3 regions of the Nonomuraea sp. NPDC050394 genome follow, and region 2 is predicted to be linked to each of the others. Evidence: riboswitches for the same ligand, from Rfam matches in the RefSeq annotation. Region 2 holds a riboswitch; each other region holds the start of a gene.
The links. A riboswitch is a leader RNA that binds a small molecule or an ion and turns the genes downstream of it on or off. The one in region 2 is predicted to bind cobalamin.
Positions count from the first base shown of each region.

Region 1 (3,261 bases), on a different contig from region 2:
CGCGCCCGCGCCGTACGAGCTGGTGCGTGACTTCTTCTACGACCGGCACAACTACGTCGACGAGCTGGACCGGGCCGCGGAATCGCTGGCCGACGGCGGCGACCCCGGAGGGCTCGCGGCGCAACGGCTGGCGGCCCACGGCGTGCGGATCACCGAGGACGGGAGCGCGCGGCGCCGCTACGACCCCCGCACCCGCGTCCTGCACCTCGCGCCGGGCCTGCGGTCCTCCCAGCGCGCCTTCCAGCTCGCGACCCAGCTGGCCCTGCTCGAACACGCCGATCTGATCGCCGGCCTGGTCGCGGACGCGGGGTTCACCGATGCCGACGCCGCGGCACTGGCCAGGATCGGGCTGGCCAACTATTTCGCCGGGGCGCTGCTGCTGCCGTACCGGATCTTCCGTGACGCGGCCGAGCGCCGCCGCTACGACCTCGACCGGCTCGCCGCGGACTTCGGCGTGGGCTTCGAGACCGTCTGCCACCGGCTTTCCACCCTGCAACGGCCCCGCATGCGCGGTGTGCCGTTCTCCTTCGTACGCGTGGACCGGGCGGGCAACATCTCCAAGCGCCAGTCCGCCACCGGCTTCCACTTCACCCGCGCGGGCGGCAGCTGCCCGCTGTGGAACGTCTATGACGCCTTCACCACTCCCGGCCGGCTGCTGACCCAGGTGGCCGAGATGCCCGACGGGCGGCGCTACTTCTGGGTGGCGCGGACCGTGGAACGCCGCCCGCCCCGTCACGGCGCGCCGGGGTCGCTGTTCGCCATCGGGCTCGGCTGTGAGCTGCGGCACGCGCACCGGCTCGTGTACGCCGACGGCCTGGACCTGGCCACGCCCCAGGTCACGCCCATCGGCCTGGGCTGCAAGGTGTGCGAACGCGACGACTGCGCCCAGCGCGCCTTCCCACCCACCGGCACCCAGGTGCGGGCCGACGAGCATGTGACCGGGCTGGTGCCGTACACCACGCCCTGATCGATAGGCTTCGCGGTGCGGCTGGTCCGGCCTCCCCAGGGAAGGCCGGCGCAAGAGGGAACCCGGTGCGAATCCGGGACTGCCCCGCAGCGGTGAGCGGGAACGACCGCCGTCCACGCAAGCACTGGGCTCCGGCCTGGGAAGCGACGGCCAGTAGGAACGTGTGAGACGCCCGCGAGTCCGAACACCTGCCACCGCCCGTGCGCCGCCCGGCGCGCGGCCCCCAGGGGTTCCGCGAGGGAAAAGGACCCGACGTGAGACAACGCACCACCCTGCTCGGCCATGTCTCTCCCGAGACGTGGCAGGAACTGCGCGACATCGGGCTGAGCGACCTTCCGCTCCACGATCCCGCGTTCGAGGCGCACCGGATGTTCCCCGGGCCGCGCCGGCTCGACTACGCCCCCGCCGTCGCCGCCTATCTTCACGCGAAGCGGCGCGGCTTCGAGACCCGGCCGGTCCTGCCGGGCCCGGTGAGCGTCCTGGCCTCGACCCGGCAGGAGGGCCTGCTGGAGTCGTACGCGGAACTGCTGGAGCGGCTGGCCACCGCGGGCGTCGCCGAGGTCCAGCTCAACGAGCCGCTGCCGGCCGCGCCGATGCTCGCCTCCGCCTACACCAGGCTCGGCGAGCTGAGCCACCGACCCCGGATCATGGTCTGCATGTGCTCGGGAGCGGCAGGGCCCGCGCTGACCGCCCTCGGCGCGACCCGGGTCGAGGGCGTCGCCATGGACTTCGTGACCAGGCCCGGCACCCTGGCCGCGCTCGCCGCGGTCGGCGGCATGCCGGGTAAGACCGTGGTGGCCGCCCTGGTGGACGACACCGGCCGGGAGGTACCCGCGGCCGGCGTCCGCGCGGCCGTCGAGCGGCTGGCCGATCAGGTCGTCCTCGCCTCCACCTGTACGGCGGCGCGCTCACCCCAGGCGAGCGCGGCCGCCCTGGTGGGCATGGTCAACCGTGGTTGAACCCCTTCCCGGCGCCGCCGGCCTCGGCCCCGACACCCCGCTGCCCGCGCTGTTCCGCCTGGGACGGATGGCCCGCCTGCTCGACGGGCCGGACGAACTCCACATCACCACGGTGGCCCGCCAGGTGCTCGCCTGAGCCCTTCGGCCTCCACGAACAGCGTGTCCAGGAGGCAACGCGTGTGGAAGACGGCCATGACGCCGCCGCATATCGTCAGGCCACATCCGCCAGGAAAGGACGCCGAACATGCGGCAGGACGACCGCCCGACGGCGCTGGTGACCGGTGCCTCCACCGGAATCGGCGAAGCCTTCGCCAGGGAGCTGGCCCGCCGCGGCCACCATCTGGTGGTGGTGGCACGCGGCGCCGGCCCGCTCGACGCGCTGGCCGCGGAGATGAAGGACGCCTTCGGCACGGTGACCGAGGTCCTGCCCGCCGATCTCACCGACCATACGCAGGCCGCCGCCGTCGAGGAACGGCTGGCGGACGCCGCACGCCCGGTCGACGTCCTGGTCAACAGCGCGGGCGCGCTGACCAGCGGCCTGTTCGCGAAACTGCCGATCGCCGGTGAGGTGAGCCAGGTGGAGCTGAACGCGGTGGCCCCGATCCGGCTGACGCACAGCGTGCTGCCGGTGATGCTCGACCGCGGCAGGGGCGCCGTCCTCAACGTCTCGTCGATCGCGGGCGAGGCGCCGACGCCCTTCGGCGCGACCTACGGCGCCAGCTACTCCTTCCTGACCGCCTTCGGCCAGGCGCTCCACATGGAGGTACGCCGGTACGGCGTGCGGGTGACCACCCTCCTGCCCGGCTTCACCGCGGCCACCGCGGACCCGTCCCGCCGGATCCAGGCGGCTGACCAGGTGGCGCGTGAGGGGCTGGCGGCACTGGCGGCCGGGCGCGCGGTGTGCGTCCCCGGCCTGCGCAACAAGACCTCGGCGGCGTTCGCCCGGCTGGCTCCGCGGCGTCTCGTGCGGGCCGTGATGGAGGCGAGCCGTACCTCATGAGCGTCAAGCCCGGCACGTGGCGGATCGACGCCGCCACGGCGCGGCTCACCTTCGCGCTGAGCCATCTGAGCGTGCGCAGGGTGCGCGGGCGCTTCACGGCGTTCGAGGGGGAGATCGAGGTGGCGCCCGACCTCACGGAGTCGGTGGCGAGCGCCGTGATCGAGATGGCCTCGATCGACACCGGCGACGCCGAGCGGGACGCGTTCCTGCGCTCGCCCGCCTTCTTCGACACCGGCTCCTTCCCCGAGATGCGCTACCGCTCCGGGCGGGTGCGGGCGGGCGGCCACGGGCTGATCGCCGACGGCGCGCTCACCGTGCGGCAGAGCACCGGCACG
Region 1 covers NZ_JBITIO010000035.1:18,429-21,689, reverse strand. Annotated here, with positions in the region: gene ACIBKY_RS54840 (short-chain fatty acyl-CoA regulator family protein) at 1-967, shown strand, start outside; cobalamin riboswitch at 1,020-1,157, shown strand; gene ACIBKY_RS54835 (hypothetical protein) at 1,222-1,926, shown strand; gene ACIBKY_RS54830 (hypothetical protein) at 1,919-2,062, shown strand; gene ACIBKY_RS54825 (SDR family NAD(P)-dependent oxidoreductase) at 2,171-2,926, shown strand; gene ACIBKY_RS54820 (YceI family protein) at 2,923-3,261, shown strand, end outside.
Region 1: linked by a shared signal. The riboswitch ahead of ACIBKY_RS54835 (hypothetical protein) and the one ahead of ACIBKY_RS26630 (aldehyde dehydrogenase family protein) in region 2 are both predicted to bind cobalamin.

Region 2 (3,261 bases):
GAGGCCGACATGCCGAAGGTGGCCCGCGTCATCCACAACCGCCTGGCCCGCGGCATGCGGCTGCAACTCGACAGCACCATCCTCTACGGCCTGGGCAAGTACGGCCCCAAGGTCACGGTCAAGGACATCAACCTGCGCTCGCCGTACAACACCTATCGCTATGCGGGCCTGCCTCCGGGGCCCATCTCCAACCCCGGTGAGGCCGCGCTCAAGGCCGCCCTCCACCCGGCCGCGGGCACCTGGCTCTACTACGTGGTCACCGACCCGAAGCGCGGCACCCTGAAGTACGCCACGTCCGAGAAGGAGTACGCCAAGCTCGTCGAACGCGCCGCCGAGTGAGTGCGCCCCGTGCGAGGCCGTCCGCGCCTTCGAGGAACAGATGTGGCACGGGCCGGCGGATGGGCGAAATTCACGACCGCCGGCCGCGAACGCCTCGTGAGCCCGGACCCCACCGAAGCCCTCGCCCTCTTCGACGAAGTCCAGTCATCCTGATCGGTGGACGCGGCATGACCTGGGTCCGCCGGATGGCTCCGTGCCCGGGTGCAGAAGCTGATCCTCACGCAGGCCAACCTTTGCTCCGGAAGGCGCGTCTCACCCGTATGGGCCTATTGTTCCGCGGTACCGCCGCAGCCGTCGCCTTTCTCGTCATGACGGGACCGGTCGCCGCCCACGCCGAGGCGCCGGCCAGTCAGTGGAGTGTCGTCCATCACGACCGCCGCGACTCCTACGACGCGGTGACGGTCACGCCGGGCGGGGCGGTCTGGGTCGCCGGGAGGAGCGCGCTGTTGAAGGGCGGCCGGTCCGCCTTCAAGCGTGTCACCGGGCCGGGCTTCCGGGTGAAGCGGCTGGCGTCGGCCTCCGACACCAGGGTCTGGGCCTTCGGCGCGTCGCGATACGCCCGATGGAACGGCAAGCGCTGGCAGGTCGAACGATGGCCCCACGGCCGGGTGGACGCTGCGTACGCCATCGGGCAGAACACGTGGGTCATCGAGAACGCCAACACGTTCCCCTCGGCCGGTGCCGCCGGGTGGAAGGCACGGTCCACGCTGCGCCGGCTGGTCGGGTCTTCGTGGCGCAAGGTCAGGACGCCGATCGTGGTCAAGGGACTCGACGGCCGGTGGGCGGCGGGCTCGGTGCGGGGCACGGCGGCTCTGGCCCGCTGGAGTGGCACGGCCTGGCGTTCGGCGCCCCTTCCGGCGATTCCGTCCGCCCGCTCCGGCCAGATCTCGGAGTTGACGGATGTCGCGTTCGACGGGGAGACCGGCCGGGTGATGGCGGTCGGCTGGGTCGCCTGGCCGTGCGGCCGCTCCTTCTGCGGTGAGACGTTGCTGCTGACCGGCTATCCGGGCAGCTGGAAGTACGAGGTCCGTGGTGAACCGGGCTTCCAGCCGCGCGCCCAGGCCGAGCCCGACGGCAGAGGCGGGGCCTGGGTCGTCTACGACGCCAAGGGTGGAGGCAGCAGGTTCCTGCACCTCGGCGCCGACAGCGTCGAACCGGGTGCCTTTCCGGCTCCGCCGGACCGGAGGGCGTCTGTCCGTGACCTTGCCCTCCAGCCGGAGACCGGTTCCATCTGGGCGGTCGGCGGGACCCCTTCCGGCCGCGGCGGCACGATCTGGGCTTACCGCCGTTGAGCCGGCTGCCGCTCGGCCCTGCCGAGCACGGAGTCGCTACCGGTTGACGAAAGATGGTTTGCGCTATTCGGCGAAGGCGGCCATCCCCTCCTTCTGGTCCGCCGTGGCGAAGGTGGCGTGGAAGACGCGGCGTTCGAAGCGCACCCCTTCGGCAAGCGTGCTCCTCGGCGTCCATGGTGCGGCCGGTCTTGCCGTGTTCGGACGACAGCAGCCGGGCCAGGGTGTCGCGTTCGGCCTCGACCAGGTGCGGGAACCTCAGCAGCACGCGAGCGCGGCGCTGCGGATGCCACTCCGCCCAGGCCACCTGGGCTTCGGCGGCGTCGGAGATGGCCGCCCTGGTCTCGTCCGGAGTGGCCGGCGGGACCCTGGCCTGGACCGTTCCGGTGCCATGAGTGTTCGCTCCATCCTCGTGACAACACGTGCCGAACCCGCGGCCGGTATCCTGACTCCCGGATCAGCGCACGTCAGTGGCCATTCCAGCGATGACGCACATCCCCGGGTCACAGTGGCGGGACCGTGCCGGATTGACACCGGCTTCCCCGCACCGCGAGCGTTCCTGCAGAAACATAGTTGGACGTCCTAGTAAGTCCAGTGCCGGCCTTCATTGGCTTAGGGTGGGGCTCGCAGTTGGTTCGCCCCGCCAGCCAGGCGAGGCGTCGTAAGAGGGAACCCGGTGCGAATCCGGGACTGCCCCGCAGCGGTGAGTGGGAACGACCGCCGTCACCAGCACTCGGCCCCCAGGGCCGGGGAAGCGACGGCCAGTAGGCAGGTGCGACGCGCCCACGAGTCCGAAGACCTGCCACTGCCCGCGCGCACCCCGCGCGCGGTGCATCGGACGGCCTCGAGGGAGGGCTGGGCGACCACGCGGGCCAGGAGTGTGCCCGCGCCTGGGCCGTGCCTTCGCTCGAACGCCGGGGATGTTCCTCGTGACTCGCGAAGGAGAGTTCCGTGACCGAGCGTTCGCTCGCCACCGTGTACGGCTACCCCCGCCAGGGACCCGGCCGCGAACTGAAGAAGGCCGTCGAAGGCTACTGGGCCGGGAAGATCAGCGCCACCGAACTGGAAGCCGCCGCGGCCGGCCTGCGCCGTGCCGCCTGGCGCGAGCTCACCGACGCCGGCCTCGGCGAAGTCCCTTCCGGCGACTTCTCGCTGTACGACCACGTGCTGGACACCACCGTCATGGTCGGCGCGATCCCCGAGCGCCACCGGGTGGCCGTGGAGGCCGACCCGCTGGCCGGCTACTTCGCCATGGCACGCGGCACCCAGGACGTCGCGCCGCTGGAGATGACCAAGTGGTTCGACACCAACTACCACTACCTGGTTCCCGAGCTCGGCCCCGACACCGAGTTCACCGCCAACCCCGGCAAGCAGGCCGCCGAGCTGACCGAGGCCCTGCTGCAGGGCCACAACCCGCGCCCGGTCCTGGTCGGCCCCGTCACCTACCTGCTGCTGTCCAAGCCCGCCCCAGGCGTCGACCCCGGCTTCGAACCGCTGTCGCTGCTGGAACGGCTGCTGCCCGTGTACGCCGAGATCCTGGCGTCGCTGCAGGCGGCGGGCGCCGATTGGGTGCAGTTCGACGAGCCCGCCCTGGTCCAGGACCAGCCGCAGGAGGTACTCGACGCCGTCGCCA
Region 2 covers NZ_JBITIO010000006.1:628,055-631,315, forward strand. Annotated here, with positions in the region: gene mltG (endolytic transglycosylase MltG) at 1-339, shown strand, start outside; gene ACIBKY_RS26620 (hypothetical protein) at 648-1,631, shown strand; partial or broken gene ACIBKY_RS26625 (enoyl-CoA hydratase) at 1,695-1,793, opposite strand; partial or broken gene ACIBKY_RS26630 (aldehyde dehydrogenase family protein) at 1,807-2,007, opposite strand; cobalamin riboswitch at 2,046-2,195, opposite strand; cobalamin riboswitch at 2,258-2,435, shown strand; partial or broken gene ACIBKY_RS26635 (5-methyltetrahydropteroyltriglutamate--homocysteine S-methyltransferase) at 2,580-3,261, shown strand, end outside.

Region 3 (3,261 bases), on a different contig from region 2:
TCAACCCCAAACGGTGCGGTCACCTCGACGGCAAGACGATCAGCCCCCTGCCCGACATGCTGCGTCGCCTGCGCGCCGCCGTGGACGCCCGGCGCGACCCCGGATTCGTCATCTGCGCCCGCACGGACGTGCGCACCACCGAGGGCCTGGGCGCCACGATCGAGCGGGCCAAGGCGTTCGCCGACGCCGGAGCCGACCTGATCTTCCCCGAGGCGCTGGCGAACGCGGCCGAGTTCGAGGCCCTGCGCAAGGCGGTCGACGTGCCGCTGCTGGCCAACATGACCGAGTTCGGGCAGTCGACGCTGCTCACCACCACGACCCTGCGCGACCTCGGCGTCAACGTGGTCATCTACCCGGTGACCCTGTTCCGCCTGGCCATGGGCACGGTCACCGAGGCGCTGCGCGCCATCGACGCGGACGGCACGCAGGCGAAGCTGGTCGATCGCATGCAGACCAGGGGCGAGCTGTACGACCTGCTGGACTACTCCGGCTACGCGAGTTTCGACGCCGGCGTGCTCACCCACGGCTACCGGGAGGACCGATGACGATCAGCAAGGGCCTGGCGGGCGTGGTCGCGGACACGACCGCGATCTCCATGGTCAACCCGGAGACCAACTCCCTCACCTACCGCGGCTACCCGGTTCAGGAACTGGCCGCCGTCTGCAGCTTCGAGCAGGTCGCCTACCTGCTCTGGCAGGGCGAACTGCCCGACCAGGGGCAGCTCAGGGAGTTCCGGGCGGCCGAGCGGGCCCGCCGTACCCTCTCCCGGACGACGCTGGACGTGCTGGCGCGGCTGCCGGAGAGCTGCCACCCGATGGACGTGCTGCGCACGGCCGTCAGCCAGCTCGGCGCCGAGGATCCGCGCGAGGACGACGCGAGCGCCAACCCGCGCGCGGCGCTCGACCTGCTCGCCCGCCTGCCGACCGTCGTCGCCCTGGACCAGCGCCGCCGCCGGGGGCAGGCGCCGATCCAGCCCGACCCCGGGCTGGGCTTCGCGGAGAACTTCTTCCACATGTGCTTCGGCGAGATCCCCGAACCCGAGGTGGTGCGCTGCTTCGAGATCTCCCTGATCCTCTACGCCGAGCACAGCTTCAACGCCTCCACCTTCACCGCCCGCGTGGTCACCTCCACCTTGTCCGATCTCTACAGCGCGGTCACCGCCGCGATCGGCGCGCTCAAGGGCCCGCTGCACGGCGGCGCCAACGAGGCCGTCATGCACATGTTCGCCGGCATGGACGACCCCGAGTCATGGCTGAAGCAGGCCCTGGCCGACGGGCGGAAGATCATGGGCTTCGGCCACCGCGTCTACAAGCACGGTGACTCGCGCGTGCCGACCATGGAGGCCGCCCTGCGCGAGCTGGCCAGGCTGCGGGAGGCGGACGAGCTCATGACACGGTACGACGCTCTCGCCGGCGCGATGGCACGCACCAAGGGAATCCATCCCAATCTGGACTATCCGACCGGCCCGGCGTACCACCTGATGGGGTTCGACATCCCCACCTTCACTCCCATCTTCGTCATGTCCCGCATCACCGGCTGGAGTGCCCACATAGCTGAGCAGCTCTCCGCGAACTCCCTCATCCGCCCCCTCAGCTCCTACATCGGTCCGGTGGAGCGCCATCTCTCGTGACTCATCTCTCAACACGAGATGTGGGGTGTGACTTTCTGATCGACCCTATATATGGTGTCCCTTGCGATCGGTTCGGCCGCTCAGCCAGAGCGGCCGAGGCAAGAGGGAACCCGGTGAGAATCCGGGACTGCCCCGCAGCGGTAAGTGGGAACGACCGCCGTCACACGCACTGGGCCACCGTGCCCGGGAAGCGACGGCCAGTAGGGACAAGCGTCACGCCCACGAGTCCGAAGACCTGCCGGCCGTGCCGCGCGCGGGTGCGCGCGGCCGCTCCGAAGGCCGCGCGGGACGGCTGACGGCACCGGCGCGAGGGCTGTGCGACGTCCTTGCCGGGAGCCTTTCCGCGCGACCTTCGGTTCACGACCGAGTTCGCGAGGAGAGAGCTGTGACGGTCACCGGGGACCCAGTAACGGACCTGACCAGTACGCGGGGGGATCAACCCGTGCCCAGGCGCACGCAGATGCACGTGCGCAAGCGCAACGGCAACGCCGAGCCCGTCGACGTCAACAAGATCGTCAAAGCGGTGGAGCGCTGGGCCGACGACCTGACCGACGTCGATCCGCTGCGTGTTGCCACCAAGACCATCAGCGGCCTGTACGACGGCGCGACGACCGCCGAGCTGGACCGCCTGTCGATCCAGACCGCTGCCGAGATGATCGGCGAGGAGCCGCAGTACTCCCGCCTGGCCGCCCGCCTGCTGTCGGGCTACATCGACAAGGAAGTACGCGGCCAGGGGGTGGCCTCCTTCAGCCAGGCCATCCGGCTCGGCCACGCCGAAGGGCTCATCGGCGACGAGACCGCCGCCTTCGTCGCGGCCAACGCCCGCAAGCTCGACGACGCCATCGACCCGTCGGCCGACCTGCGCTTCGAGTACTTCGGCCTGCGGACCGTCTACGACCGCTACCTGCTGCGCCACCCGACCAACCGGCTGGTGGTCGAGACGCCGCAGTACTGGCTGCTGCGCGTGGCCTGCGGCCTGGCCCAGAGCCCGACCGAGGCGATCGGCTTCTACCGGCTGATGTCGTCGCTGGCCTACCTGCCCAGCTCGCCCACGCTGTTCAACTCGGGCACCGTGCACACCCAGATGTCCTCGTGCTACCTGGTCGACTCGCCCAAGGACGAGCTGGAGAGCATCTACGACCGCTACGCACAGGTCGCGCGGCTGTCGAAGTTCGCCGGAGGCATCGGCATCGCGTGGAGCCGGGTGCGCTCGCGGGGCGCGCTGATCCGCGGCACCAACGGCCACTCCAACGGCATCGTGCCGTGGCTGCGCACCCTCGACTCCTCGGTCGCGGCGGTCAACCAGGGCGGCCGGCGCAAGGGCGCCGCCTGCGTCTACCTGGAGCCCTGGCACCCGGACGTCGAGGAGTTTCTGGAGCTGCGCGACAACACCGGCGAGGACGCCCGCCGTACCCACAACCTGAACCTGGCCAACTGGATCCCCGACGAGTTCATGCGCCGGGTCGAGGCCGACGCGATGTGGTCGTTGTTCGACCCCAACGAGGTCCCCGAGCTGCCCGACCTGTGGGGCGAGGCGTTCGAGGACGCCTACCGGGCAGCCGAGCAGGCGGGACGCTACGTGCGCCAGGTCAAGGCCCGCGACCTGTACGCCAGGATGATGCGCACCCTCG
Region 3 covers NZ_JBITIO010000035.1:24,063-27,323, forward strand. Annotated here, with positions in the region: gene prpB (methylisocitrate lyase) at 1-545, shown strand, start outside; gene ACIBKY_RS54855 (bifunctional 2-methylcitrate synthase/citrate synthase) at 542-1,630, shown strand; cobalamin riboswitch at 1,682-1,888, shown strand; gene ACIBKY_RS54860 (ribonucleoside-diphosphate reductase subunit alpha) at 2,073-3,261, shown strand, end outside.
Region 3: linked by a shared signal. The riboswitch ahead of ACIBKY_RS54860 (ribonucleoside-diphosphate reductase subunit alpha) and the one ahead of ACIBKY_RS26630 (aldehyde dehydrogenase family protein) in region 2 are both predicted to bind cobalamin.